2 regions of the Pseudoduganella sp. R-34 genome follow, and region 2 is predicted to be linked to the other one. Evidence: predicted binding sites of a transcription regulator. Region 2 holds the regulator's gene; the other holds the start of a gene.
The links. The regulator LexA, encoded in region 2, represses DNA repair genes until DNA is damaged. The targets are predictions, from matches to a motif close to ACTGTATNNNNATACAGT.
Positions count from the first base shown of each region.

Region 1: a site for LexA is predicted at 5,744-5,761, ahead of ACN9MW_RS27795 (DNA topoisomerase IV subunit B). Genes of this name have one in related genera too.

Region 1 covers NZ_CP184572.1:6,046,468-6,061,020, forward strand. The annotation lists gene kdpB (potassium-transporting ATPase subunit KdpB) at 1-1,951, opposite strand, end outside; gene kdpA (potassium-transporting ATPase subunit KdpA) at 1,964-3,745, opposite strand; gene ACN9MW_RS27780 (potassium-transporting ATPase subunit F) at 3,747-3,836, opposite strand; gene ACN9MW_RS27785 (TorF family putative porin) at 4,027-4,737, opposite strand; gene ACN9MW_RS27790 (response regulator) at 4,841-5,656, opposite strand; gene ACN9MW_RS27795 (DNA topoisomerase IV subunit B) at 5,785-7,785, shown strand; gene parC (DNA topoisomerase IV subunit A) at 7,914-10,256, shown strand; gene ACN9MW_RS27805 (M64 family metallopeptidase) at 10,355-11,761, opposite strand; gene ACN9MW_RS27810 (sigma-70 family RNA polymerase sigma factor) at 11,854-12,408, shown strand; gene ACN9MW_RS27815 (anti-sigma factor) at 12,405-13,091, shown strand; gene ACN9MW_RS27820 (HupE/UreJ family protein) at 13,092-14,213, opposite strand; gene ACN9MW_RS27825 (hypothetical protein) at 14,210-14,553, opposite strand, start outside.
Region 2 covers NZ_CP184572.1:5,194,203-5,208,755, forward strand. The annotation lists gene priB (primosomal replication protein N) at 1-93, opposite strand, end outside; gene rpsF (30S ribosomal protein S6) at 112-492, opposite strand; gene ACN9MW_RS23855 (hypothetical protein) at 733-1,194, opposite strand; gene lexA (transcriptional repressor LexA) at 1,325-2,014, shown strand; gene ACN9MW_RS23865 (alpha/beta fold hydrolase) at 2,219-3,247, shown strand; gene ACN9MW_RS23870 (hypothetical protein) at 3,353-4,816, shown strand; gene ACN9MW_RS23875 (cystathionine gamma-synthase family protein) at 4,909-6,138, opposite strand; gene purF (amidophosphoribosyltransferase) at 6,138-7,664, opposite strand; gene ACN9MW_RS23885 (CvpA family protein) at 7,704-8,192, opposite strand; gene ACN9MW_RS23890 (SPOR domain-containing protein) at 8,217-9,161, opposite strand; gene folC (bifunctional tetrahydrofolate synthase/dihydrofolate synthase) at 9,173-10,462, opposite strand; gene accD (acetyl-CoA carboxylase, carboxyltransferase subunit beta) at 10,541-11,413, opposite strand; gene trpA (tryptophan synthase subunit alpha) at 11,503-12,306, opposite strand; gene trpB (tryptophan synthase subunit beta) at 12,421-13,662, opposite strand; gene ACN9MW_RS23915 (phosphoribosylanthranilate isomerase) at 13,646-14,338, opposite strand; gene truA (tRNA pseudouridine(38-40) synthase TruA) at 14,351-14,553, opposite strand, start outside.

The DNA.
Region 1 (14,553 bases), 850 kb from region 2:
CCAGCGGAATCAGGAACACGATGATCAGCGCGTTGAAGATCACGGCGGACATGATGGCGGAGTTGGGGCTGGCCAGGTGCATGACGTCCAGCGCCTTCAGTTGCGGATAGGTGCCGACGAAGGCTGCGGGGATGATCGCGAAGTATTTGGCAATATCGTTCGAAATCGAGAACGTGGTCAGCGAGCCGCGCGTCATCAGCATCTGCTTGCCGATCTCCACGATCTCCAGCAGTTTGGTCGGATTCGAATCCAGGTCCACCATATTGCCTGCCTCCTTGGCAGCCTGGGTGCCGGAGCCCATGGCCACGGCGACGTCGGCCTGGGCCAGCGCGGGCGCATCGTTGGTGCCGTCGCCGGTCATGGCGACCAGGCGGCCGTCGGACTGGTAGCTGCGGATAAGTTTCAACTTATCCTCAGGCGTCGCCTCGGCCAGGAAGTCGTCGACGCCGGCTTCTGCCGCAATCGCAGCGGCGGTCAGCTTGTTGTCGCCGGTGATCATCACGGTCTTGATGCCCATGCGGCGCAGCTCCGCGAAGCGTTCCTTGATGCCGCCCTTGACGATATCCTTGAGTTCCACCACGCCCACCACGCGGCCATTGTCGGCCACCACCAGCGGCGTGCTGCCGCGGCGCGATACATCCTCCACAGTGCGGCCCACTTCGGCAGGCCATTGCTGGCCGGCCGCTTCCACATGCTTGCGCACTGCGTCGGCGGAGCCCTTGCGCACTTCACGTCCCTCCATGTCGACACCGCTCATGCGGGTGTTGGCCGAGAACGGAATGAAGGAGGCATGCAACGGCGACAGTTCGCGTTCGCGGATATTGAACTTCTGCTTGGCCAGCACCACGATGCTGCGGCCTTCCGGCGTTTCATCCGCCAGCGAGGCCAGTTGCGCCACATCGGCCAGTTCGCGCTCGGTGACGCCCGGTGCCGCGAAGAAGGCCGACGCCTGGCGGTTGCCCAGGGTGATGGTGCCGGTCTTGTCCAGCAACAGCACGTCGACATCGCCAGCTGCTTCCACCGCGCGGCCGGAGGTGGCGATCACGTTGGCCTGCATCATTCGGCTCATGCCTGCCACGCCGATGGCCGACAGCAAGCCCCCGATGGTGGTCGGGATCAGGCACACCAGCAGCGCAATCAGCACCGTAATGGTGATCGGCGAACCCGCCTGCGCGGCCGCCACTGAGAACAGCGAGAACGGCAGCAAGGTCGCGGTCACGATCAGGAACACGATGGTCAGCGCCACGAGCAGGATCGTCAGCGCGATCTCGTTCGGCGTCTTCTTGCGCTTGGCGCCTTCCACCATGGCGATCATGCGGTCGAGGAAAGTTTCGCCCGGGTTGGCGGTGACCTGTACCACCAGCCAGTCGGACAGCACGCGGGTGCCGCCGGTAACGGAAGAAAAGTCGCCGCCCGATTCGCGGATGACCGGCGCGGACTCGCCGGTAATGGCGCTTTCGTCCACCGAGGCCACGCCTTCGATCACGGTGCCGTCGATCGGTATGATGTCGCCGGCCTCCACCAGCACGTAGTTACCCTTGCGCAGGTCGGTGGCCGGGCATGGCAACCAGGCGGTGCCATGTTGTGGCGCCGCGAGGCGCTTCGACATCACGCTCTGCTTCAGGCTGCGCAGCGAAGCCGCCTGCGCCTTGCTGCGGCCTTCGGCCAGCGCTTCAGCAAAATTTGCGAACAACACGGTGAACCACAGCCACACGGCTATGGCAAGGATAAAGCCGGAGCTGGCCTCGCCCACGCCGTTCAGCGCCTGGATGTAAAGCAGCGTGGTAATGATGCTGCCGATATAGACGACAAACATCACGGGGCTGCGCAATTGGACCGCGGGACTCAGCTTGCGGAACGCATCGGCGATGGCAAGAACCACCAGTTGCGAATCGAGCAGCTTGAGGCGCTGGCCTGGTTGGGCGAGTGGAATCGCCTGGGATTGCGACATGGTGTGCACTCCTTATTTATACAATTGCAGGTGTTCGATCACCGGGCCAAGCGCCAGCGAAGGAACGTAATTCAACACGCCCACCAGCAGCACCACGGCTACCAGCAGCATTACGAACATCGGGCCATGGGTCGGCATGGTGCCGGCGTTGGCCTGAAGCCGCTGTTTGGAGGCCAGCGAGCCGGCTATCGCCAGCACCGGCACGATCATCGCGAAGCGGCCAAACCACATGGCGACGGCCAGCATGATGTTGTAGAACGGCGTATTGGCGGAAAGCCCGGCGAAGGCGCTGCCGTTATTGTTGGCGGCCGAGCTGAAGGCATATAGGATCTCGGAGAAACCATGCGCGCCCGGATTGGCAACGCCGGCCTTGCCCGCTTCCAGCATGACGGCGATGGCGGTCCCCACCAGCACCAGGGTCGGCGTCACCAGGATGGCGATCGACGTCATTTTCATTTCATACGACTGAATCTTCTTGCCCAGGTATTCCGGGGTGCGGCCGATCATCAGGCCGGCGATGAACACCGCCATGATGGCGAAGACCAGCATGCCGTACAGGCCAGAGCCCACGCCACCGAACACCACTTCCCCCAGCTGCATCAGCAGCATCGGCCCTGCACCGCCCAAGGGCGTGAAGGAATCGTGCATGCCGTTCACGGCGCCGCAGGATGCAGCCGTGGTCACGGTGGCGAACAGGCTTGTGGCGGCGATGCCGAAACGCGTTTCCTTGCCTTCCATATTGCCGCCAGCCTGCAATGACGTGGCTGACTGGTCGACGCCCATTGCTTGCAGTGCCGGTTGCGCGGCCTGCTCCGCAGCGGTGATGCCGGTAGCTGCGACCACGAACATGATGGTCATAGCGCCCAGCACGGCCCAACCCTGGCGGCGATCGCCCACCAGGCGGCCAAAGGTAAAGCACAGCGCGGCGGGGATCAGGAAGATGGCGAGCATCTGTGCGAAGTTGGACAGCGGCGTCGGGTTCTCATACGGGTGCGCCGAGTTGGCGTTGAAGAAGCCGCCGCCATTGGTGCCCAGCATCTTGATCGCTTCCTGCGAAGCGACTGGGCCCATCGCGATGGTTTGCGTGGCCACGCTCTGGGTTTGGGCAGGGGCCTCGGGCGTGGCGCCCGGGACGGTATAAGTCACCGGTTCCACCAGGTTCACTTCCTTATAGGCGGAAAAGTTCTGGATCGATCCCTGGCCGACCAGGAATACTGCAAAGACAAAGGACAAAGGCAGCAATACGTACAGCACGGTGCGGGTCAGGTCGACCCAGAAGTTGCCGATCGACTTTGCCGAGCGCGCGGCGAAACCGCGGATCAGCGCAAAGGCCACGGCAATGCCGGTGGCCGCCGAGAAGAAGTTCTGGCCGGCGAGCGCCAGCATCTGGCTCAAATAGCTCATGGTCTGTTCGCCCGCATAGCCTTGCCAGTTGGTGTTGGCCACAAAGCTGACGGCGGTATTGAAGGAGGAGTCCGGACTGACGCCAGGCAGGCCCTGGGGGTTAAGCGGCAGCCAGGCCTGCAAGCGCTGAACAGCGTAGACAAACAGGGTGCCAACGAGATTGAAGACCAGAAGTGCCTTGGCGTAGGCCTTCCAGCCCATGCCTCGCTGCGCTTCGTCGCCCGGCACGCCAGCGGCACGGTACAGCAGCCTTTCGACTGCAGCCAGCCAGCCAAGGCCAGGGATTTTGCTGCCATCGGCCACGCGAGCCAGCAAGGCGCCGAGCGGCCACGCTGCGGCGACCAGGACCAGCAGGAAGACGGCCAGCAGCAGGAAGGATTGGGGGGTCATATTACAGGTCCTCCGCTTTCAGAAGGGCAGCCAGCAGGTAGACCAGCAAGCCGGCCGTGGCGACGGAGCCGATGAGATAAAAGATATTCATTGCTTCCCTCCCAGCTTGTCGCAACCGGCCGCCATGGCGACAACCAGCACGAAAAAGGCGACGATTGCGCCAATAAAAACGATGTCCATCAGGTTCCCCGAAGGTCTTGTTTGCATGCGAACCAGCTTATCGAGACACGCCTAAATTCGGTGTAAAGACTCGGCAAAGCGGTGTAAACAAGGTGTAAAAATCAGAAGGTCCGGCTGACCGTGAGCTGCAAGGCGCTCTTGCCCAGGAACTTGCCGTTGGCTGGCGAGGCGTAGGCTGCCTTGCCGGCATTGGTGCCGACGGCAGCCAGCTGCACGCTGGCGATGCCCAGGTCTTTGCTCACGCCCAGCTTCCAGTCGCTGTAGTCGGCGACGCCATTGTTTTTCACGCGCTGTTGGCCGGCGTGCAGGTTGATGGTGTAGCCGGCGCCCGCATCGACATTTACGCCCAGGTCCAGGTAGCCGGAGTTTTTGCTGTCGGCGAAGCCGAACAGGCTGGTCACGGAATGCGAGTATTTCAAGGTCGCCGGGCCGTATCCAAGCTGGCCGTGGATCTCCGTCGTGTCAGGGTTATCGAGGCCTGGGATACGCCCCTTGTAAACATAGGTCAGCACGCCCGCGTCGTAGCTGACATCTGCCGTCAGTTGGCCGCGCTTGCCGCCGTAGATATCCAGCTCCACGCGGCCAGCCCCGCCGGCATCGCGCGTCCAGTTGATGGCCGACGCCCAGGCGCCCGCGTACCAGCCTGTCCCGCTGTCGGCAAAATCGGCGCCGGCCTGCAACGCGGGCTGCAGGCGCGATTGCGAGATCCCGCGATAGCGGTAGTCGCTGGCCAGCGCAGCGTTGAAGCTCAGGTCATTGGCAAAGGCAGGAGCGGACAGCATCGCCGCCGCCAGGAAAAACGCGTTCTTCATACATTCGCTTTCGTCAAAAAAGAAGGTGACGAAAGCGTATCGATCGGCGCGTAAAAACGGTCTAAATAGAAGGCAGCGACAAGTCAACGCCGCATAAAAATACCTACAGCCGCATGAACTTGCGCAGCACCGCCTGCACCTGGTGTTCAGCCAGTGGCTTGTCCAGCATGCCGGCGGCGCCGGCGGCGCGGCCGCGCGTCAGGTCGTAGTCGTGGGCCGACTGCACCAGGAAGATCACTTCGGGTTGCGCCTCCAGGCTGCGCAGTTGGGCGCACAGCAGGTAATGGTCGATGATCGGGGCGGCGAAGTCGATCAGTACCACAGCCACCGGCTGCTGGCGGCAATGCGCCAGCGCTGCCACTCCGTCCACTGCCCACAGCACCGCAGTGCCGAACTGCTTCAGGGACCGGCCCAGCTGTTCGCTGAAATTGGCGTTGGCATCGACGCACAGCACGGCGCCCTCGCGGCGCGGCTTGCGCATCTTTTCATAGACAGTGGGATCGGTCAGATCGAGGTCGAGCCGCTCGCGGCGCCGGCGCTCGGGTACCAGCGAATCGACGGAAGCCGACAGGCCGGCCAGCACGTCGGCGCGGCGCTGGAGCAGGCGGCCAAGTTCCGCATACATGGCGCTCCACTGCACTGGTAGCGGCAGGTTCGGGTATGGCAGGAGCACGCCGGTCGCTCCCAGCACCAGCGCCGGCCGGATGTCGCCTGCAGCCAACGATGCGATGGCTGCCAGCGCTTTCAGTTCCGTGCCGTTGGCCAGGTAAATATCGGGGTCCTGCAGGCTGTCTTCGGTCAGGCAGAGATAGGCCGGTCCGTCGGCGGGCGCCTTGGCCAGTCCCAGCGCGAGCGCCCGCTCGGCTTCCAGGGGGAAGCCGACCAGCCTGACTGCGAACGGGCGCCGATCTGTAGTCATAAAACCCATTTTAACGCTGCGATTCCCTTGCGCCACCGGCCGTAGCGGATAGAATGCGCAAGCATGCGATCCGTCAAACCGGAAAATACTGTATATAATCACAGCACTTTGCATTACCAATAACACGTATGGCCACTAAAAAACCAGTTTCCGACTACAGCGAATCATCTATCCGCGTCCTCAAAGGACTGGAACCCGTCAAGCAGCGCCCGGGCATGTACACCCGCACCGAGAACCCGCTGCACATCATCCAGGAGGTGATCGACAATGCCTCGGACGAAGCATTGGGCGGCCATTGCAAAAACATCATCGTGACGCAGAATGCCGACGGTTCCATCACCGTCGAAGACGACGGCCGTGGTATTCCGGTCGGCTTGCATCCTGAAGAAAACGTGCCGACGGTGGAAATCGTCTTTACCCGCCTGCACGCGGGCGGCAAGTTCGACAAGGGATCGGGCGGCGCTTACGCCTTCTCGGGTGGCTTGCACGGTGTCGGCGTATCCGTCACCAACGCGCTATCCAAGCGCCTGGAAATTGCAGTGTGGCGTAAAGACGACGCCGGCAACGGTTTCCACCAGATCGCCTTCGAACACGGCGACCTGGTCGAGCCATTGAGCTCCCAGCCGGCGCCGAAGGATGGCAAGAAGTCCGGTACCCGCGTGACCGCCTGGCCGGATGCGAAGTATTTCGATTCGCCGCTGATCTCGCAGGTCGAGCTGCAACGCCTGCTGCGCTCCAAGGCCGTGCTGCTGCCCGGCGTATCGGTCACGCTGAAGAATGCCAAGACCGGCGACGAACAGACCTGGATGTACAAGGACGGCCTGCGCGGCTACCTGAACGAGCAACTGGCGCAAACCACCTCCGGCGGCGAAACCCTGATCCCCCTGTTCGAGGGCGAGCAGTTCGCCACCCCTGATGCGGAAGGCTTTGCCGAAGGCGAAGGCGCGTCCTGGGTGGTGGCATGGACCGAGGAAGGCGCCGTGGTGCGCGAATCCTACGTCAACCTGATTCCGACCCCGAACGGCGGCACCCACGAATCGGGCCTGCGCGAAGGCCTGTTCGGCGCAATGAAGAACTTCGTCGAGCTGCACTCGCTGCTGCCGAAGGGCGTGAAGCTGCTGCCGGAAGACGTGTTTGCCCGCGCTTCCTTCGTGCTGTCGGCCAAGGTGCTGGACCCGCAATTCCAGGGCCAGATCAAGGAGCGCCTGAACTCGCGCGATGCGGTACGCCTGGTATCGACCTTCTCCAAGCCCGCGCTGGAACTGTGGCTGAACCAGCACATCGACTACGGCAAGAAGCTGGCGGAGCTGGTGATCAAGCAAGCCCAATCGCGCCTGCGCTCCGCGCAGAAGGTCGAGAAAAAGAAGTCGTCCGGCGTGGCTGTATTGCCGGGCAAGCTGACCGATTGCGAATCGGACGAAATGACCCGCACCGAATTGTTCCTGGTCGAGGGCGACTCGGCGGGCGGTTCGGCCAAGATGGGCCGCGACAAGGAATTCCAGGCCATCCTGCCGCTGCGGGGCAAGGTGTTGAACTCCTGGGAGACTGACCGCGACCGCCTGTACGCCAACAACGAAATCCACGACATCGCGGTGGCGATCGGCGTCGATCCGCACAATCATGGCGATTCGCCTGACCTGTCTGGCCTGCGTTACGGCAAAATCTGCATTCTCTCCGATGCGGACGTCGACGGCTCCCACATCCAGGTGCTGCTGCTTACCCTGTTCTTCCGCCACTTCCCTGCCCTGATCGACAAGGGCCACATCTGCGTGGCGCGTCCGCCGCTGTACCGCGTTGACGCACCGGCGCGCGGCAAGAAGCCGATCCAGAAGCTGTATGCGCTGGACGACGGCGAACTGGTGGCGATCGAAGACAAGCTGCGCAAGGACGGCCTGAAGGAAGGCTCCTGGACCATCTCCCGCTTCAAGGGCCTGGGCGAGATGAACGCCGAGCAGCTGTGGGAAACCACCATGAACCCGGACACCCGCCGCCTGCTGCCGGTGTCGCTGGGCGATTTCGACCACAGCTACTCCTCCTCGCGCTTCAATATGCTGATGGGCAAAGGCGAAGCCGCCGCCCGCCGCGCGTGGATTGAAGAACACGGCAACGAAGTGGAAGCGGATATCTAAAACCGGTAAAGCAGTGTCTGACCCGCGGGGTCAGACACTGGTACGCGACCGGTGCGGGCCTGGTGTCTGACTCCGCGGGTCAGACGGGACGGCCACCCGGCCGAATTACCAGTTAGAAAGTAAAAACTATGACTCAAGCAAATCTCTTTGACGAACCAACCCCGGAACTGCCGCCAAATGGCGGCAGCGGCGGTGATGACGGCGGCGAATCGCTGACCCTTTCGACCTTCGCCGAGCGCGCCTACCTGGATTACGCCATTTCCGTGGTCAAGGGCCGCGCTCTGCCGGACGTGTGCGACGGCCAGAAGCCGGTGCAGCGCCGCATCCTGTACTCGATGAATGAACTGGGCCTGGGCCCGACCGCCAAGCCGCGCAAGTCCGCCACCGTGGTCGGCGACGTGCTGGGTAAATTGCACCCGCACGGCGACCAGTCGGTGTACGACGCGCTGGTGCGCATGGCGCAGGATTTCTCGCTGCGCTATCCGCTGATCGACGGCCAGGGTAACTTCGGCTCGCGCGACGGCGACGGCGCAGCGGCAATGCGATACACCGAAGCCCGCTTGACCCCGATCTCGCGACTGCTGCTGGACGAAATCGACCAGGGCACCGTGGACTTCATCCCGAACTACGACGGCTCGTACGAAGAACCGGCCCTGCTGCCGGCGCGCCTGCCGATGGTGCTGCTGAACGGCGCCTCCGGTATCGCTGTGGGCCTGGCGACCGAAATCCCTTCGCACAACCTGACCGAGGTGGCGAAAGCTGCCGTGGCGATGATCCGCAATCCGAAGATCAGCCACGCGGAACTGATGGAACTGATCCCGGGCCCGGACTTCCCTGGCGGCGGCCAGTTGATCACTCCGCGCGCGCAACTGGACGACATGTACGCGTCCGGCCGCGGCTCGATGAAGGTACGCGCTCGCTGGAAGATCGAAGAACTGGCGCGCGGCCAGTGGCAGGCAGTTGTATACGAACTTCCCCCAGGTACTTCATCGCAGAAGGTGCTGGAAGAAATCGAAGAGCTGACCAATCCAAAGGTCAAACTGGGCAAGAAAGCCCTGTCGCCGGAACAGGTTGCGCTGAAGGGCCTGCTGCTTGGCCAGCTGGACAAGGTGCGCGACGAATCCGGCCGCGAGGCCGCTGTGCGCCTGGTGTTCGAGCCTAAATCGAAGAACCAGAACCAGACCGAGTTCATGCACATGCTGCTGGCGCACACCTCGCTGGAGACTTCAGCGTCGATGAACCTGGTGATGATCGGCGGCGATGGCCGCCCGCGCCAGAAAGGCATCAGCGAAATCCTGGGCGAGTGGATTGAATTCCGCTTCGCCACCGTGACCCGCCGCACCCAGTTCCGCCTGAACAAGGTCGATGAGCGCATCCACATCCTGGAAGGCCGCCAGATCGTCCTGCTGAACATCAATGAGGTCATCGCCATCATCCGCAATTCGGACGAGCCGAAGGCGGCGCTGATCGAACGCTTCAAGCTGTCGGACCGCCAGGCTGAAGACATCCTGGAAATCCGTTTGCGCCAACTGGCACGCCTGGAAGCGATCAAGATCGAACAGGAACTGGCCGAGCTGCGCAAGGAGCGCGAAGGCCTGCAGGACGTGCTGGACAATCCGTCCACTCTGCGCCGCCTGGTTATCAAGGAAATCGACGGCGACGCCAAGACTTACGGCGACGCACGCCGCACCCTGATCGAGGAAGCGCAGAAGGCTGTCGTTGAACAGAAGGTGGCCGACGAACCGGTCACCGTAATCATTTCCGAAAAAGGCTGGGTGCGCGCACGGTCCGGCGTCGGCCACGATCCTGCGCAGTTCACCTTCAAGGCCGGCGATTCGCTGTATGGCGCATTCGAGTGCCGTACGGTCGATACCCTGCTGGGCTTCGGCGACAACGGCAAGGTGTATTCCGTGCCCGTGGCCGCCCTGCCTAATGCGCGCGGCGACGGCGTACCGATTACCACGCTGGTCGACCTGTCGGGCGGCGCCCGCCTGCTGCACTACTTCGCGGGCAATGGCGACAAGCAGCTACTGCTGGCGTCCGATGCGGGCTATGGCTTTATCGCCAAGGCCGGCGATATGGTGTCGCGACTGAAGGGCGGCAAGTCGTTCATTACGCTGGATGAGGGCGCGAAGCCGCTGCCACCGACCGTGGTGGCCGATGGCGCGAGCGCGGTGGCGGTCATTTCCGAGAAATCGAACCTGCTGGTGTTCGGCATGGACGAGATGAAGGTGCTGTCCAACGGCGGCCGCGGCGTGATCCTGATGGATCTGGCCGACAAGGAGAAGCTGGTTGCTGCTTGCGCGATCACCGACAAGGGCGTGACCGTGCAGGGGATTGGCAATGCTGCGAAGGCGAAGGAAGACCGCATGGGGCCGACGGCACTGGCGCCGCACTTCGGCAAGCGCGCGCGCAAGGGCAAGCCGATGCCGGTGCGGATCAAGCCGACTGGGTTGGCGCCGAACACCTGAACCGGCAACCTAGTGTCTGACCCGCAGGGTCAGACACTGTAACGCGGCGGCCGCAGGCCAAGTGTCAGACCCTATGGGTCTGACACTGGTTTACCGGTTTAGCGCGGGGCGTACAAGTCAATTGTCTCCTGCACCGCATCGCTGCACACCGCGCAAAACTCCTCGCTGCGGTCAAACATCAGGCACTGTTGCTGCGAACGATAGTAGCCCGTCGCTTCGTAGTTCGCTCCTTCGAACGCTCCCACGGCCTTGCGGTTCGGCGCTTTCGAGAACAGCGCATTGGTCCAGGCCAGATCCTCCTTGAACAACTTGCTCATCTCCGCTTCCGGACGATTATCCTTGCGCAGTTGCGCTCGAATCTTCTGGTACTCGCGTGAATGCGCCTCGTACTCCGCCTTCGGCCAGGCAGTCGGCAACGCAGTCCCCGGCGTCACAAACTTCTTCCACTTCACATTGGCCGGATCCAGCAAGGCCGTCACGTTCGGCTCCCATGGCTCCATGCGCACTCCGCCCGTGGCATAAGCCACCGGCGAGGTGTAATACTCATCCGCCAAGCCCGCGAAGTGGTGGCCGAATTCGTGCACGAACAGATAGTTCGCCCAATCGTTATCCGCGGCGGCCGTGCTGAATTGCCCGTAGATGCCGCCACCGCCGTAAGTATCGTTGTTGACCAGGATCTCGATGAACTCATACGGCGCGTGCTGCGCAATCTCGCGCAGCGCGCGGTTGTCGATGGTCAGCACATAACGTTCGCTGCCGAAGATGTCGTAGCGCGTGCCCAGCTTCGATGCATGGTGGCTGTTGGTGGAAGGACGCGACACGCCGCTCTCCTGCGTCGGCACCGCCATCGCCCATACGTTGAAGTCCTTGGCCCGCTCCTTGAACGGCGATACCGTGAACAGGTATTCGGACAGCTTGCGTGCCCGGGCTTCGAATTTGGCCATGTCGGCTTTGGTGTAGCCGTCGCCCAGGATCAGCAAGTCGACCTTCTTCTCGCTCGGCCCGTTGACACGGATCGGGATCGGCTTGGCGGGCGCCGCATCCTGCTTGCGCACCACATCCATCGCATCGGTATCGACGTCCACGCTCCACACCACGGAGAATTCATTACGCTCATCACGCTTCAGGATGCGCACCTTGACCGGGCGGTCAGGCTTGGGGAAGCGCACCGACTCATGGAAGCCGCGCGTCAGCTTGGCCGCCTCCTCGGTCGACTTCCACTCAACAAAGATGGTGGAGAAGGTGCGGGTGTACAGCACCTGGCCGGTCTTGGCGTCCGCCACTTCAACCTTGTTCACGCCGCGGTTAGTGGTATCGATTGTCTTGGACATATCGCCGGGCCATGGCAACGGCTCAATCACAACTTGTTCGATCGCATAACTTTCGTTTAGCGCGTTACCGGTGTGCATATAGTCAAGGCGCACGGTCGCAGGTTGCGCCGCCAGCGCAAGGCCGGCCGCGGTGCTCAGCGCCGCTCCCGCCAGCAGTCGGTTCAGGTACGACATGAAGTCTCCAGTGTGGTTTTGGTGGCGGTTATTGTAGCTTTGCTTTGCGGAATACAGTAGACCGCCCCGTAAGCCCGGCATAAGATGGCCCCATGCCCATCGAACCCGAACAGCTAAGAACATGGCTGGCAGCGGCCGGCCGCCAGGATGCCGTGGCGTTTCGCGCGCTGTACGATGCAGCCGCGCCGAAACTGTTTGGCTTTGCCCTGCGTATATTGCAGAAGCGGGAACTGGCCGAGGAAGCGCTGCAGGAAGGCTTCGTGTCGATCTGGCACGCGGCGCCGCACTACCAGGCCGGCCTGGCAGCGCCGCTGACGTGGATGGCTGCCATAGTCCGCAACAAGGCACTGGATATCCTGCGCCGCACGGACGATACGGTGGAATTGGACCATGAAGCATTTCGCGACGAGTACACAAGCTCACCCGCCGAGGCGAGTGAAATGAGCAGCGACGCCCGTGCGCTCATTGCTTGCATGGCGCGGCTGGAAGGCTTGCACCGGCTGGCGATCGGCCTCGCCTTCTTCCATGACCTGTCGCACACCGAAGTGGCGCAGCGCCTGTCGCTGCCGGTCGGCACGATCAAGACATGGATCCGGCGCGGCATGGAAAAGCTCAAGCATTGCCTGTCGCAAGGAGAAGCCCCATGAAGATCCGCGGCAACGATGCCTTGCGCGACAAGCTGGCCGCCGAATACGTGCTTGGCACCTTGCGCGGCGGTGCACGCCGCCGCTTCGAAGGCTGGATGTACACTGATGCCGCCCTGCGCATGCTGGTCAAGGAATGGGAGCGCCGCCTGCTGCCGATGCATGAATTCGTGCACACGGCCGAGCCATCGCCCCAGCTCTGGCGCAATATCGAAATGCGCCTGCACCTGAAGCCGGAACGCAGCAGCTGGCATTTCTGGCGCGGCTTCGGGCTCGGAACGGCATCAGCCGCAGTGGCGGCGGGGCTGGTGGTGGCGATCAGCTTGCAGCAGTTACGCGGGCCTAGCTACGACCTGATCGCGACATTGACCGACCAGCAAGCGCAGCCTGCCCTGCTGGTGAAGGCCGACACCAGCAAGCGCCTGCTGCAGGCCCATATCGTCGGCGGCGCACCGGTGCCGGTCGACCGGTCATTGCAATTGTGGGCGATTCCGAAGAAAGGATCTCCACGTTCGCTGGGCGTACTGGGAAGCGATGGGCGTGCAACGTTCTCGCTCGCGTCGGGCGCTGTCGGCGACGACGTCGTGATGCTGGCGATCTCGCTGGAGCCGCGCGGCGGATCACCCGATCCGAACGGGCCGACCGGGCCTGTGCTGTACAAAGGCCCGTGGGTACGGGCCATGTAATTACACAGTAGCCCGTTCGACGATCCACAACATGGCCAGCACGGCGATGCCGGCCGAGCCGGCCTTCACCATCAACTGTTTGTAGATCCAGCTGCGGCGCATGGCGAATGCGAGCGGCAGGAAGGCCGCCACAATTGCCAGCTGTCCCAGTTCGACGCCCGCGTTGAACGCTGCCAGCGCGAGTACCGTCGCGCCTTTCGGCAGGCCAAGGTCGCCAAGCACTCCCGCAAAACCGAAGCCGTGCAGCAGCCCGAATGCAAAAGCGGCCAGCCAGCGCCTGCCTTGCACCAGAGGCCAGATGTTGTTCAGTGCCGCGACCGCGACCGAGGCCGCGATGGCGGTTTCGATCAGCCGGCTTGGCAGCGCGACCACTTGCAGCGCGGCGAGCGAAAGCGTGATGGAGTGTGCGAGCGTGAAGGCCGTGACGACGCGCAGCACATCCACGCCCGCCGGCCGCCAGCCTTTTGCCAGCATCGCCGGCAGCAACAGGGAAAGCAGGAACAGGATGTGGTCGTAGCCGGTCCAGATGTGCCAGATGCCGTGGTGCAGGTAGCTGCCGGCCTGTTGCCACGCGTTGCCACCGCCATCTCCCCCGCCTGCGGCGAGCCCCGTGCGCTCACCGCCCAGCACGGCCGATTGCGTGCGGCCGTCGACCGTAATGCTGGCCATGCCGCGATGCTGCGCATCCAGGTCGGCGAACAGCTGGTAGTCGATGGCGAAGGCGGCGCCGCTTTCGCAATCGCCTTGCAGCAACAGGACGGAGTAAGCGCCGTCAGTATGGCGGTCGATTTGCTGGCCTGTCACGCGCAGCCGGCAGCCCGGCGCCAGGCCGAGGCGCGGCATGGCATAGGCGGCGATGTCAGCATGGCGGGACCGGACTTCATCCCACGTCAGCTTGCCGTCACCATCAGCATCCAGCCCAAGGGCGAAATCGAGGTCGCGCAAGGCAATGTCCCAACGGCCGTCGAGGCGCAGGTGGCGCGCCGCCGGCACGGCAGTCGCCAGGCGCAGCGCCAGGTAGCTGTCGCTTGGCTTGTGGGCGTGCGCCGTGCCGGCGGCCAGCAGCAGGCACAGGAAGATCAGTGCGGCCAGCCTGTATGCGTGAAATTGTCGGGAGATCATAATGCGCCGCCTTCCAGCTGCCGCGCCAGCGAAGCGACCTGGCTGTCCTCAAGGCCATGCCGGCGACGCCATGCCAGCGCCGGGCGGGCTGCCGCTGGATCGCGCGCCGCGAGTGCCGCTTCCAGCAGTATGCGCAGGTCTGCAGGCTCTTTCTGCACTTGCCAGTTGGCCAGCGCCAGCTCCAGCGCAGCGCGCGCGTCATGGCGCAAATGCAGCTCGAAACGGGCCTGTTCACGCTGGTGGATCGCGTCGCCACGCCGGGTAGCCGCATCGAAGCGCGCCTGCAAATCTGCGACGGCGCTTGTCACGGCCTGCGAGGCCGGCGCGGAACGCGACGCGG
Region 2 (14,553 bases):
CAAGCTTGCATTCACAATCGGCAGGCCGGCCGGGGTGTATCGAATCTCATCCCGTTCGGCGATCAGGGCGGTAACCCGGAGCTGGTTGTACAGACCGTCTCCTGTCAGGAATTACGCCGCTACAGGAGCTGCTGGGGCTTCGGCGCGATGGCTCTTGGCCGCGTCTTCACGCTGGACCGACTTCATCATCGGGGAAGGAGCGGTTTCCGCTTTCTTCATCTTGACGGTCAGGTGACGCAGCACGGCATCATTGAATTTGAATGCGGTTTCCAGCTCAACCAGGGTCTCGTTGTCGCATTCGATGTTCAGGCAGATGTAGTGTGCCTTGGCCAGTTTCTGGATCGAGTACGCCATTTGACGGCGGCCCCAATCTTCAACACGGTGCACGTTACCGCCGCGCGAGGTCACGCTGGTCTTGTAACGTTCGATCATCGCGGGCACTTGCTCGCTTTGGTCCGGGTGGACGATAAATACGATTTCGTAGTGACGCATTAATAACTCCCTTAAGGACTGTGAATATAGCCCACCCCGGCGTCAAGACGGGTGTGGGAAGAGGTAAGCCCGCAAGCATAGCAGACTTTGCCGGCCGGCTCAAGGTTTACTGATGGCGCGCAAAGCCCCCTGCCCGCTGGGCTGGCATGCCGGGGCATGGACCAGTCGACGCCGCCTGGAAGCTGCGCCCTTGCATTGCTCCGGGTAAGAACGCTGGATGACGCGCTGCTTGCCTGCGGCTTAATCGCCTGAGGCTTCGCCCCTCGCCGCCATGGCAGGCTGCGTCGCCTCAGACGATTGCAAGATCCCGGCGAGGAACCCGAGCCCGGCCGCCAGCCAGACCAGGGAGGCGACCACATCAAACGTCCACACACGATCGGGGAATTTGTACAAGTAAGGCACCACCAGCAGCCCGCGCAGCAGGCAAATCGCAGCAATCGTGCCCTGCGCCATTTGCGCAAATGGCAACCAGCGCAAGCGCCCTGCGCCAGCCAGCGCATACAAGGAGCAGATCAACATCAAGGCCCCTATGACTACCGCGCCAGCCGGCGCGAACCACGTCCCGGCGCGGGCTGATGCAACGACCTTGGGCGGCGCCTGCAGGAAGGCATACCACTCCGGCCCCAGCCAAGGCGCCGCGAAATGAATCACGGCACCGAACAAGGAAATCCCCGCCGCCAGCAAGAAAGCAAACCGTCCCATCCTGCCCTCCAATGGTTGTCGAAACATTATTAAGCCGAATATTTTCTGTCATTGCAACAAATTTGCTTGCAATTCCTTTCATACTGTACAAAAATACAGACTGTCTATATCCACAGTTCACCATAGCGCCATGATCAAGCTCACAGCACGACAAGAACAGATCCTCAACCTGATCAAGGATGCGATCGACAGCACCGGCTTCCCGCCTACCCGCGCCGAAATCGCGGCGGAGCTTGGCTTCAAGTCCGCCAATGCTGCAGAAGAACACTTGAAAGCCCTGCAACGCAAGGGCGCCATCGAAATTACCGCCGGCACCTCGCGCGGCATTCGCCTGACCGGCAACTTCGGCGGCCCGGCGACCGGTGCAGCAGCGCCGCGCCCGGCCGCTCGTGCCAATGTCGAATTCGACGACATGCCAGCCGTCCCGGCCGGCATGCTGGTTTCCCTGCCGCTGATCGGCCGCGTCGCCGCCGGCTCGCCCATCCTGGCCCAGGAAAACCTGGAGACCACCTACAGCGTCGACCCCAAGCTGTTCTCGGCCAAGCCGGACTTCCTGCTGAAGGTGCGCGGTGAATCGATGCGCGACATCGGCATCATGGACGGCGACCTGCTGGCCGTGAAAAAGACCGACAGCGCCCGCAATGGCCAGGTCGTGGTGGCCCGCATCGGCAACGATGTCACCGTCAAGACCTACCGCAAAACCGGCAGCAAGATCGAACTGCTGCCGGAAAATCCGGACTTCAAGGTGATCACAGTGACCGAAGAAGACGACTTCGCCCTGGAAGGCCTGGCCGTTGGCCTGATGCGAACCTGGCACTAAGACCGTCCTGCGCTCGGGGTGCGACGTGCGCCCTGGGCCTTTCTCCCGCGCTGGCCCGGCTGGCGCAATCCCTGCCCCTCCGCTGGCCCGCGCGCCGTTTTAAGCCAGCCTGCGCCCCCATTTCTGCATTCTGTCGCACTCGGGTTCCAAGACAAGGGCCGCTCGAGTTATCCTTCTTGCATCGAAAAAAGGAGAGGAGATCACATGCACGTCCGCCGTATCAGCTCGATCCTGTGCGCCTTGGCGCTGTCCATTTCCACCGCATACGCCGCCGCCCCGCAACAGCAGTTCGCCAACATGGGCGACCTGCAGCTTGAAAACAAAGCCACCATCAACGATTGCTCGATCGGCTACCGTACTTTCGGCACCCTGAACGCTGACAAATCAAACGTCATCCTGTTCACGACCTGGCACACCGGCACCAGCCGCGATGCGGCAGGGATGCTGCAAAGCGGCGCCCTGTTCGATCCGGCGCCATGGTACGTGATCGTGGTCGATGCACTGGGCAATGGCGTATCCTGCTCCCCTTCAAACAGCAAGACCCAACCCGGCCCCTCCTTTCCGCAGTTCTCGGTACGCGACATGGTCGCCAGCCAGCACAAGCTCCTGACCGAAAAACTGGGCATCAAGCACCTTCACGCCGTCATGGGCTACTCGATGGGCGGCATGCAGGCCTTCCAATGGGCCGCCAGCTACCCGGGCTTCATGGACGTAGCCATTCCCATCGCGGGCACACCGCGACTGACATCGTCCGACATGCTGTTCCTGCGCATCGTTGAAAAGTCGGTACTTGACGAGCCAGCCTACGCAGGCGGCCGCTATGCCCAGAACCCGGCGCTGCCAATGTATAACCTGCTGTTCGCAATGAACTTCGACAGCCCGGCGCATCGCAGCGCACGCACCGCGCCGAAGGACTTTGAAAAATTCTTCCGCGAGAGCCAGGCCTCCGATCCTGACGGCACTGACGCCAACAATTCCCTCTGGCAGATCCGCGCTGTACTGGGCCACGATATCGCCCAGGGCGGCAAGCTGGAAGACGCGGCGCCGCGCATCAAGGCGCGACTGGTCCCGATCAATGCAGCCCAAGACCACTTGGTCAACCCTGGGCCGGCAATCGCCTTCTCCAAGCTGCGCAAGGAAGAAGCCACCGTGCTTGACACCGACTGTGGCCACGCAGCGCTGCGCTGCGCCATGCCTGCCATGAAGGCCGTTGTGGAAAAAGCGCTACGCTAAACCTGCAGCCTGTCTAGCCAATCCTGCATTTCGTCGCAGCCACGCTCCCCGGGTGGCTGCGCTCACTTACAGTCACAAAAAGCACACCACAACCGGGGAGATTTGATGTTCAAGCCTTTCTGCATCGCAGCTGCGATGCTGGCGGCGCAATCCGCGTTCGCCTTCGACAACCAGGCCAACCACTACCGCCTCAGCATCGACAAGGATGCCAAACGCGCCCACGTCGAAGCCGACGTCTGGGTCGAGGGCCGCGACCTCGCGCTGTTCAACTGCATGCCGATACCGCAGCTCAAAAACGGCCAGGCCGACCTGATCGAAAAACTGCAAGTGCACGACATGGCCGGCAATGCCGTCGTCCTGAAAGACAAGGGCGAAGGCGAATACGACGTGGACGGCGACCGCCGCCTGCGCCTGTCTTACGACATCCGGCTGGAGCACGACAAATACCAATGGCCGGGCGGGAACGAAGAAGTGTCCTATCACACCGACGAAGGCTTGATGTCGGTCGGCTATCCCTTGTTCATCGTCCCCGGCGAGAAAATGCTCGGGCAAACCGAAGTCACATTCGACCTGCCGATAGGATGGAAAGCCAATACGCCTTGGCGCAGCACCGGCAAGCCGGGCACCTTTTTGGTCGAGTCGCGGCGTGAACTGGTGAACAACGCCTTCTTCTTCGGCACGGCTCACGCGGAAACCTTCAAGGCGGGCGGTGTTGAAATGACGCTGGTGATGGGCAAGCAGTACTGGAAGCGGCGCGACGCCTTCATCTCCATGATCGACAAGCAGATGAACAGCTACCAGAAGCTGTATGGCCGCGGACCGGTCGCCGACCGCTTCCTGATCGTGATCAACCAGGGCGATAGCGGCGACGGCGGTGCGTTTGCCGGCTCCTTCAGCCAATACCTGAAAGACGACGGCAGCGAAGTCGCCCGTCCGATCTGGGGCAAGGTAATGGCGCACGAACTGGCCCATTTCTGGGATGGCCACTCGCTGGTGCCGAAGAACGAAAGCGAAGAGTGGTTCAAGGAAGGGGTGAACGACTACGTCACCGTGATCACCATGGCGCGCAACAAGCTGATGGACCGCAGCATGCTGATCCAGCAGCTGGAAAATCTCGCACGCGGCCAGAACGTCGCGCGCAACGTGCAAGGCTTGACCGTCACCGTACGCGAAGCGGTGAAGGACAAGCACCGCAACTGGCTGCTGGTCTACGGCGGCGGCACGATCGCCGGCCTGGCGATGGACGTCGAACTGCGCAAGGCCAGCAAGGGCAAGGTCAGCCTCGACACGCTGCTGAACGAGATGTACAAGGAGTTCGGGCGCAAGGGCAAGCAATACGACCAGGCCGATATTGTCCGCATCGGCAAGGCGATCAGCGGCGTCGACCTCGACCCGCTGCTGAACAACATCGTCGCCACCAGCAAGGCGCCGGATCTGAGCCCGCTATTCAAGGAGATCGGCCTGCGCCTTGAGCAATTCGGCATGCTGGAAACCTACCTGCTGCGCGATCCGGCCGCGACCGCCGAACAAAAGGCCCGCTTCAGCGCCATCTTCGGCGTCCCGTACTAAATAAAAGTCGGGGTCAGGTCTGGCAATCCGCCACGTTTTTCGCATGGCGAAAAACGTGGCGGATTGCCAGACCTGACCCCGACTTTCGTTTCTTAATCCAATGCGTTCTTGAAGTCGGCGATCAGGTCGGCGGTATCTTCGATGCCGACGGAGACGCGAATCAGGCTCTCGGCGATACCCATCGAAGCGCGGCGTTCGGGGCCCATCTCGTAGAAGATGGTGTGCGAGACCGGGATCACCAGCGTACGCGTGTCGCCGAGGTTGGAAGTCGGGATCGCGAGCTTCAGCTTGTTGAGGTAGTCGAAGCAGTCGATGCCCTCCTTCAGCTCGAAGCTCAGCAACGAGCCGAAGTCCTTGAACAGCTCCGCTGCGATGCCATGCTGCGGGTGCGATTTGAGGCCCGGGTAGTACACGGCTGCCACGCGCTCGTCGGCTTCCAGCATTTCGGCCAGGGCGCGCGCGTTGGCCGACGTGCGGTCCATGCGCAGTGCCAGCGTTTCGGCGCCGACGGCGATATGGTGTGCAGCTTCCGGCGCCAGCGATGCGCCGAAATCGCGCAGCGCCTTGGCGCGGATTTGCACCAGGCCCCACTGCACCGCTGGATTTTTCTTGTAGTTCTCGAAGATATTCGGGAACCTGGTCCAGTCGTAAGCGCCGGTGTCGGTCAGCGCGCCGCCCAGAGCGTTGCCATGGCCGCCGATGGATTTGGTCAGCGCATTCACCACCAGGCCCGCGCCCACGTCCTTCGGCCGGAACAGGTAGGGCGACGTCATCGTGTTGTCGACGATGTACAGGATACCGCGCGCGGCACACAGTTCACCGATGCGTTTGAGGTCGGCGATCTGGGTGCGCGGGTTGGCGATGGTCTCCACGAACACCATGCGGGTTTCTGGCTTCAGCGCCGCGGCTACGTTTGCCACGTCGGTGGCGTCGACAAAGTCCACGCCCACGCCCTGCCCCGCCACGGTCTGCCACAGCGAGTTGGTATTCCCGAACAGGAACGACGACGACACGACATGGTCGCCGGCACGCAGCAGCGCCTGGAACACGGCGCCGATGGCGCCCATGCCCGTGGCAAAGCAGATCGTGCCCACGCCCTGCTCCATCTTGCTGACCTTGTCCTCCAGCGCGGCAACCGTCGGGTTGCCCTGGCGGCCGTAGCGGAAGCCCGGCTCCTTGCCCTGGAACACCGACGCCAGCTGGCGCGCGTCGGCGTAGCCGAACGTCACCGAGGTATGGATCGGCTTATGCAGGGAGCCGTGTTCGATGCCTTTCTGGCGGTCGTTGTGCAGGATGGTCGTCGTGAAGCCGTAGTTCTTCATCAGGATTCCGTCGTAGCAGTGTTCAGGTTCAGTTGCGTGCGTGCCGCGTCTTCGGCAACCTTGGCCTTGGTCGGGTTGTGGCGCGCCTGTTCGATGCGGTCCAGGTACTCGGCCGACACGTCGCCGGTGATGTACTTGCCGTCGAAGCAGGAGGCCTCGAACTCGGTCAACGCCGGGTTCACGTCGGCGATCGATTTCTTCAGATCTTCCAGGTCCTGATAGACCAGCGCGTCGGCGGTGATTTCCTTGCAGATTTCGTCCAGCGTGCGGCCGTGGGCGATCAGTTCGTCGCGGGTCGGCATGTCGATGCCGTACACGTTCGGGTACAGCACTGGCGGTGCGGCGGAGGCGAAGATCACTTTCTTGGCGCCGGCTTCGCGCGCCATTTGCACGATCTCGCGCGAGGTGGTGCCACGCACGATCGAATCGTCCACCAGCAGCACGACCTTGTCCTTGAATTCGTCGCCGATGGCGTTCAGCTTCTGGCGCACGGATTTCTTACGCATTGCCTGGCCCGGCATGATGAAGGTGCGGCCGATGTAGCGGTTCTTGATGAAGCCTTCGCGGTAATCCACACCCAGGCGCATCGCCAGCTGGATCGCGGCAGGACGCGAAGAGTCAGGGATAGGCATCACGACGTCCACGCCTTCGGCCAGGCCTTCGCGCTTGATCTTGTCGGCCAGGTATTCGCCCATCTTCAGGCGGGTGTTGTAGACCGAGGCGCCGTCAATCACCGAGTCGGGACGCGCCAGGTAGACATATTCGAACACGCATGGATTCAGTTTTGGCGCAGCGGCGCAGATCTGCGCATGCAGCTGGTTGTCGTTGTCGATGAAGATCGCTTCACCCGGCAACACGTCGCGCACGAAGCGGAAGCCCATGCCTTCCAGCGCGACGGATTCGGATGCGATCATGTATTCGGTGCCGTCGGCGGTTTCGTTCGCCCCCAGGCACAGCGGGCGGATGCCGTTCGGGTCGCGGAAGGCCAGCATGCCGCTGCCTGCGATCTGCGCCACCGCGGCATAGCCGCCGCGCACGCGCTTGATCAGCACCGTCACCGCCTGGAAGATGTTGGCCGGGGTCAGGGTGACGTCCGTGGAGGCTTTCTGGATCTCGTGCGCCAGCACGTTCAACAGCACTTCCGAATCGGAATCGGTGTTGATGTGGCGGCGGTCGTTCTTGAACATCTCGTCCTTGAGCTGTTCCCAGTTGGTCAGGTTGCCGTTGTGCGCCAGCGTGATGCCGAACGGCGCGTTGACGTAGAACGGCTGCGCTTCTTCTTCGCTGGAGGAACCGGCGGTCGGGTAGCGGCAGTGGCCGATACCGGAATTGCCGTTCAGCGAACGCATATTACGGGTACGGAACACGTCGCGCACCAGGCCATTGGCCTTGTGCATCGAGAACGTGTTGCTTTGGTTGGTTGCGATGCCTGCCGCATCCTGGCCGCGGTGCTGCAACAGCAGCAGCGCGTCATACAGCATCTGGTTGACTGGTTGGTGGGATACGACGCCGACGATGCCACACATGGTGTGCTCCTAAACTTGGTGCTGCGGATTTAAAGAATTCTAAAAATGGACATGCTCCGCCATCGCGGCGGGCAGGAATGGTTTTACGGTACGCACGCCGGATTCCGCCATGGGACTCAACAGCGCGCCTTTCCAGAATTCCTGCTTGGGCATGGAGGTCATCCCACACAATATGACGCCGGCCAGCACAATCACAATGCCCCGGCCGAGCCCGAACAGGGCTCCCAGGCCGCGGTCGGCGAACGACAGGCCGCCGGCTTCGATCAGCGCATTGATTGCCATGGTCAACAAGGCCATGAGGATGAGCACTCCGATAAACAGCGCAATGAAGGCAACGATCAGGCGCACCACCTCGCCCGGCAGGGCTTCCGGCAGCATGGGCGCAAGCCATGGACCGTAAACGTTGGCGATGACGAAGGCAACGATCCAGCCAGCCAGCGACAATACTTCCTTGACCAGGCCGCGCATGGTACTGATGACGATGGATGCGATCAGCACGAAAATAACCAGGTAATCGAAAATCGTCACGTCAGCGCAGCCTCAAATCGTCAGTCAGGCCGGGGTCACGTTGCCGCTAAGGCCCAGTTTGCCCAGCTTGGCTTTGACCTTTTCGGCCTCTTCCTTGTTCGGGAATGGACCGACTCGCACGCTGGTCAATTCGCCGTTGGCGGTGTTGACTTTCTGCGCATAGGACTTGATGCCGGCTTCGCCAAGCTTGCGCTGCAGCTCGTCCACTTTGTCTTTGGTCGCGAAGGCGGCGACCTTGACCACGTATTTGGTCGAAGGCGCTGCTTCGGCTGGCTTGCCTTCCAGGATAGCCATGGCGCGCGCATCGTCAGTGTGGGCAGGCTTGGCTTCCTGTTTAGGTTCCGGTTTCTTTGGTTCAGGCTTCGGTTCGGGATGCTTCACCTCGGCCTTGGCGACTTTCTGCTCGGTCGCTTTCGGTTCGGCCGCTTTTGGCGGCTTCGGAGTTTCGGTCACGGCCGGCTTGGTCGGCACGTGGACAATCTCTTCGCCTTTATCCAGCGACGCGCCCGCTGCGGCAACAGGAGCCACGGTACGCGTCGATGGCGACGCGGAGACTGGCTTGTTGGCCGCCGGAGCTGGCGCCGGGGCAGGCTGCTCGAGCGCAGGCGCCACGGCAGGGCCGCCATTCAGCGGTTCGCCCGGCTTGTCCTTCGACGGCATGCTGATGGCGATATCGGACACCGATGATTTCGGCTCCGAGTCGAGCAGCATCGGCAGGCCGATGGCAACGGCCAGCGCCAGCGCGATCGCGCCTACCAGGCGACGGCGGGCGCGTTTCTTCTCCGGCAGGACCGGATCGGGGGAATTTTTGCTGGAATTGCGGCGCGGCGCCGCGTCGGCGCCAGCGCTGGATGCGCGCTTGGAACGGGCCTTTTCGTCCAGGGCCCTGTCGTCCTGCGCGCGGTAGTAGCCGCTGTCTTCACCAGCAGCATCTTGCTTGTTTTTGCCAAATTTCGATAACAAGCCCATGCGGAATGTTCTCAGTGGAGTGAGGATTTTTTCGCCGCCATGACGCCGGCGACAGTCAGAAATGATCCAAAGACCACAATTCTATCATTCTCGCCTGCCCTGCTCATCGCATTTGCGAATGCCTGGCCTGGATCATCGAAAATATTGACGGTTTTTTCGTCCATTTTCGGCTCAATTAGCTGCACCTTGGCAGCCAGCTCGGAAGCGGCGGCTGCGCGCGGCGATGGCAAATTGGTAAGGCACCAATGGTCCACGCATGGCGCCATGGCCTTGATGACGCCATCGATATCCTTGTCGTGCATGGAACCGAACACCGCGAAGGTAAATGGGCTGAAGCCCATATTGCCTACGTTCTGCGCCAGCGCCGCCGCCGCGTGCGGGTTGTGCGCCACGTCGTAGATCACCGTCGGACGGCCTGGCAGCACCTGGAAGCGGCCCGGCAGCTCTACCATCACCAGCCCGGTACGCACCTCCTGCGCGCCAACCGGCAGTTCCATCTTCAGCGCCTCCAGGGCCGCCAGCGCCGCGCAGGCGTTCAGCAACTGGTTGGCGCCGCGCAGGCCGGGATAGGCCAGCGAATTGCGGCGCTGCGACCGGCCGCCGTAGTTCCACTGCTGCTTGTCGCCCGCATAATTGAAATCGCGGCCCATCAGCCAGAGGTCAGCGCCGATTTCCATGGCGTGGTCGATCAGGGACTGCGGCGGCACCGGGTCGCTGCAGATCGCTGCCTTGCCGGTGCGGAAGATGCCGGCCTTTTCAAAGCCGATCTGTTCGCGCGTACCGCCCAGGTAATCGACGTGGTCGATATCGACGCTGGTCACGATCGACACGTCGGCATCGATCACATTGACCGCATCCAGGCGGCCGCCCAGGCCAACTTCCAGGATGACCACGTCCAGCGTCGCCTGCGACATCAGGTGCATGATGGCCAGTGTGGTGAACTCGAAATAGGTCAGCGAAATATCGCCGCGCGCCCGTTCCACGAAATTGAAGCTCTCCACCAGTTGCTCATCGCTGGCCATGTCGCCGTTCAGGCGCGCACGCTCATTGAAGTGCAGGAAGTGCGGCTTGATGTACAGGCCGACACGGTAGCCGCCTTGCAGCAGGATCGATTCCAGCATGGCGCAGGTCGAGCCCTTGCCGTTGGTGCCGGCCACCATGATGACCGGGCACTTGAAGGCAAGCGCCATGCGTTCCTTGACGGCGCGCACGCGGTCCAGGCCCATGTTGATGACGGTTTCGGCATGGCGCGACTCGATCAGCGCAAGCCATTCAGGGAGGGTATTCGGGAGATTGGACATTATCGCCAGGGAGGGATTTTTGGGCGCGCAGCGCAGGAGGCTGCGCGCGCCGGTGATACTTAAAACTCGACGTAAAGCTTAGGCCAGCACTTCCGCGGCCTGGTTCTGCATCAGCGCCAGCAGGCGTGCGATTTCTTCGCGCATCTGGCGGCGGTCCACGATCATGTCGATCGCGCCCTTGGTCAGCAGGAACTCGGAACGCTGGAAGCCTTCCGGCAGCTTTTCACGCACGGTATTCTCGATCACGCGCGGGCCGGCAAAGCCGATCAGCGCCTTCGGCTCGGCCATCACCACGTCGCCCATGAAGGCGAACGATGCCGACACGCCGCCCATGGTCGGGTCGGTCAGCACGGAGATGAACGGCAGCTTCTTCTCGGCCAGCTTGGTCAGCATGGCAGTGGTTTTTGCCATCTGCATCAGCGACAGCAGGCCTTCCTGCATACGTGCGCCGCCGGTGGCGGTCACGCAGATGAACGGCACCTTCTGCTCCAGCGCCACCTGGGCCGCGCGGGCAAAGCGTTCGCCCACCACGGAACCCATGGAGCCGCCCATGAATTCGAATTCGAAGCAAGCCACCACAACCGGCAGGCTCATGATCGAGCCGCCCATCGCGATCAGGGCGTCGGTTTCACCGGTGGCTTCCATCGCCTGCTTCAGGCGATCAGGGTATTTCTTGCTGTCCTTGAACTTCAGCGTATCGACCGGCAGGGTCTCCTGGCCGATTTCATAACGGCCGCCGGCGTCCAGCAGTGCATCCAGGCGCTCGCGGGCGCGGATACGCATGTGGTGGTCGCACTTGGGGCAGACGTGCAGGTTCGACTCGAGGTCGGTACGGTACAGCACTGCCTCGCAGGATGGGCATTTCACCCACAGGCCTTCAGGCATTGTCTTGCGAGCGGCAGCTTCCGAGCGCTGGATGCGCGGTGGCAGCAATTTTTCCAACCAGCTCATAAATTTCTCCTCTTGCACTAACTTAGGCCGGAAGTGTAGCCGGTTCTGCCTGTCCTGTCGAACAAAACAGGCAGAACATTGCTCTCAAATCAACGGTTTTCGTCGAGTGCCTGGCGAATGCCGGAAACGAACGATCGTACTGATTTTGCAGCATTTTCCGGGCCGGCCGCTTCGATTTCCTGGATGATGCGGCTGCCGATCACCACCGCATCGGCCACCGAAGCCACAGCCTTGGCCGTGGCGCCGTCGCGGATGCCGAAACCGACGCCCAACGGCAGCTGGACGTGCTTGCGGATCATGTCCAGCCGGCGCGCCACGTCTTCGGTATCGATATGGCCGGCGCCGGTGACGCCCTTCAGCGACACATAGTACGTGAAACCGCTGCCGACGCGCGCCACTTGCTGCACGCGCTGCTCGGTCGACGTCGGGGCCAGCAGGAAGATCAGGTCCTGCCCTGCCGCGCGCATCTTGGCGGCGAATTCCTCGCATTCTTCCGGGGGGTAATCGACCACGATCGCGCCATCGGCACCGGCGGCGCGGCTGGCGTCGATGTAGGCGTCGGCGCCGAGGCGCTCGATCGGGTTGGCGTAGCCCATCAGGACGACTGGGGTGGTCGTGTTGGTTTTGCGGAATTCGCGCACGAAGTCGAAGCAGTCGCGGATGCCGACGCCGTTGGCCAGCGCACGCTCGCAGGCGCGCTGGATCACGGGACCTTCGGCCATCGGGTCGGAGAATGGGATGCCGAGTTCGAGAATGTCGGCGCCACCCTCGACCAGGGCGTGCATCAGTTCCACGGTTTTGCCGGGCTGCGGGTCGCCTGCGGTGATGAAGGTGACCAGGGCTTTCTTGTTTTGCGCTTTCAGGGCGGCGAAGGTTTGTGCGATACGAGTCATGTTTTTTCCTTTCAAACCGGTAAGGCAGTGTCTGACCCACGGGGTCAGACACTGGTACGCGGCGGTCGCTGGCCAGGTGCCTGACCCTGCGGGTCAGGCACCGGTTTACCGGTTTTAGAACTGCAGGCCGGCGCGCTGGGCGACGGTGTGCATATCCTTGTCCCCCCGGCCCGACAGGTTGGCCAGGATGATCTTGTCCTTCGTCAGTGTCGCCGCCAGCTTGGCCGCATAGGCCAGCGCATGCGAAGACTCCAGCGCAGGAATGATCCCCTCGATATGGCAGCAATCATGGAAAGCCTGCAGCGCCTCATCATCGGTGATCGACACATACTGCGCACGTCCCGAATCCTTCAGGTAGGAGTGCTCAGGGCCCACGCCCGGATAATCCAGGCCCGCCGACACCGAGTGCGTCTCGATAATCTGCCCGCCCTCGTCCTGCAGCAGGTAAGTGCGGTTGCCGTGCAAAACGCCCGGATAGCCGGCCGTCAGCGAAGCAGCGTGCTTGCCGGTGTCCAGCCCCTCGCCTGCCGCCTCCACGCCCACCAGCGCCGTCGCAGCCTGGTCGATATAAGGATAGAAAATACCCATCGCATTCGAGCCGCCGCCGATGCAGGCCACCACATAATCCGGCTGGCGCCCGGTCATCTCAGGCATCTGCTGCAGGCACTCCTCGCCGATCACGGACTGGAAGTCGCGCACCATCATCGGATACGGATGCGGACCCGCCACCGTGCCGATGATGTAGAAAGTGTTTTCAATATTGGTGACCCAGTCGCGCATCGCCTCGTTTAGCGCATCTTTCAGGGTCTTGGAGCCGGATTCCACCGGCACCACGGTCGCGCCCAGGAGCTTCATGCGATACACGTTCTGCGCCTGGCGTTTCACGTCCTCGCTGCCCATGTACACGACGCATTCCAGGCCGAAGCGCGCGCAGATGGTGGCGGTAGCCACGCCATGCTGCCCGGCGCCGGTTTCGGCGATGATGCGCGGCTTGCCCATGCGCTTGGCCAACAAGGCCTGGCCGATCACGTTGTTGATCTTGTGCGCGCCGGTGTGGTTCAGGTCTTCGCGCTTGAAGAAGATCTGCGCGCCGCCCAGTTGCTCGGACCAGCGCTTGGCGTGATACACAGGCGATGGACGGCCGACGAAGTGCTTCAGCTCATAGCGGAACTCTTCAAGGAACAGTTCGTCCTTGCTGTAGCGGTCATAGGCTTCGCGCAGTTCGGCCAGCGCGTAGCTCAGGGTTTCGGCAACGAAGGAGCCGCCGTAAGGGCCGAAATGGCCGGTGGCGTCAGGCAGGTGGTAAGACGAGGCGTGGAACAGGTGCGCAGGAGGCGCATCAACCGGGGTTTTCATGGTGCGGATCTTTCTCAATAGTGGCATCTGCTGCCCGCACGCCGCGGATGAAGTCCGCGATCAGGCGAGCATCTTTGATACCCTTGGCGCGCTCGACGCCACTTGAGACGTCAACCGCGTAAGGGCGAACGCTGGCCACTGCGCCAGTCACATTTTGCACGCTCAAGCCACCACTCAAAACGGCCCGATGCGCGAGATCTTTTGGGATTAGGGACCAATCGAAAACCTTTCCTGCGCCGCCATATGCATCCACGAAGGTGTCGAGCAGGAGGCCCGAGAACAAGCCACTGGATGCGCGGCAAAGTTGCTCATATTCTAGCAGCTCAGCGCCGCTTGTGTCGGGTTTGACGCGGAAGACACGCACAAATGCCCTGCCCGCCGCACGCGCCGCTTGCGCGCACTGCTCCGCGGTCTCATCGCCATGGAATTGCAAAAGTGACACTGGCGCGACTGCCACGGTGTCAGCCACCTGCTGCGCCGTGTGATTGACGAACAGGCCGACCGGCGTCACGAAGGGCGGCAGCAGCGCAATCAACTCGGCCGCGCGGGCGGGCGCCACATAGCGCGGGCTCTTCTCGTAAAACACAAAACCCACCGCATCGGCGCCTGCAGCGACAGCTGCCTGGACGTCTTCTTCGCGGGTCAGGCCGCAGATCTTGATGCGCGTGCGTGGCATGTGTGAATTTCCTCAGAAAGCAGGCAGGATGCTGGGCTCCTCGTACGGCAAGCCCCATTTTGCGTCGTATTCGATCCGGGACAGGTACAGCCCGTCCGGCATGAAGGTCGGCGCCGCCTTGGTGCGGTCCTTCCCTTCCAGCAGTTCTCCCATCCAGTCGGTATTTTCCCGTCCCTGGCCAACGTAGACCAGCGAGCCGACCAGGTTGCGCACCA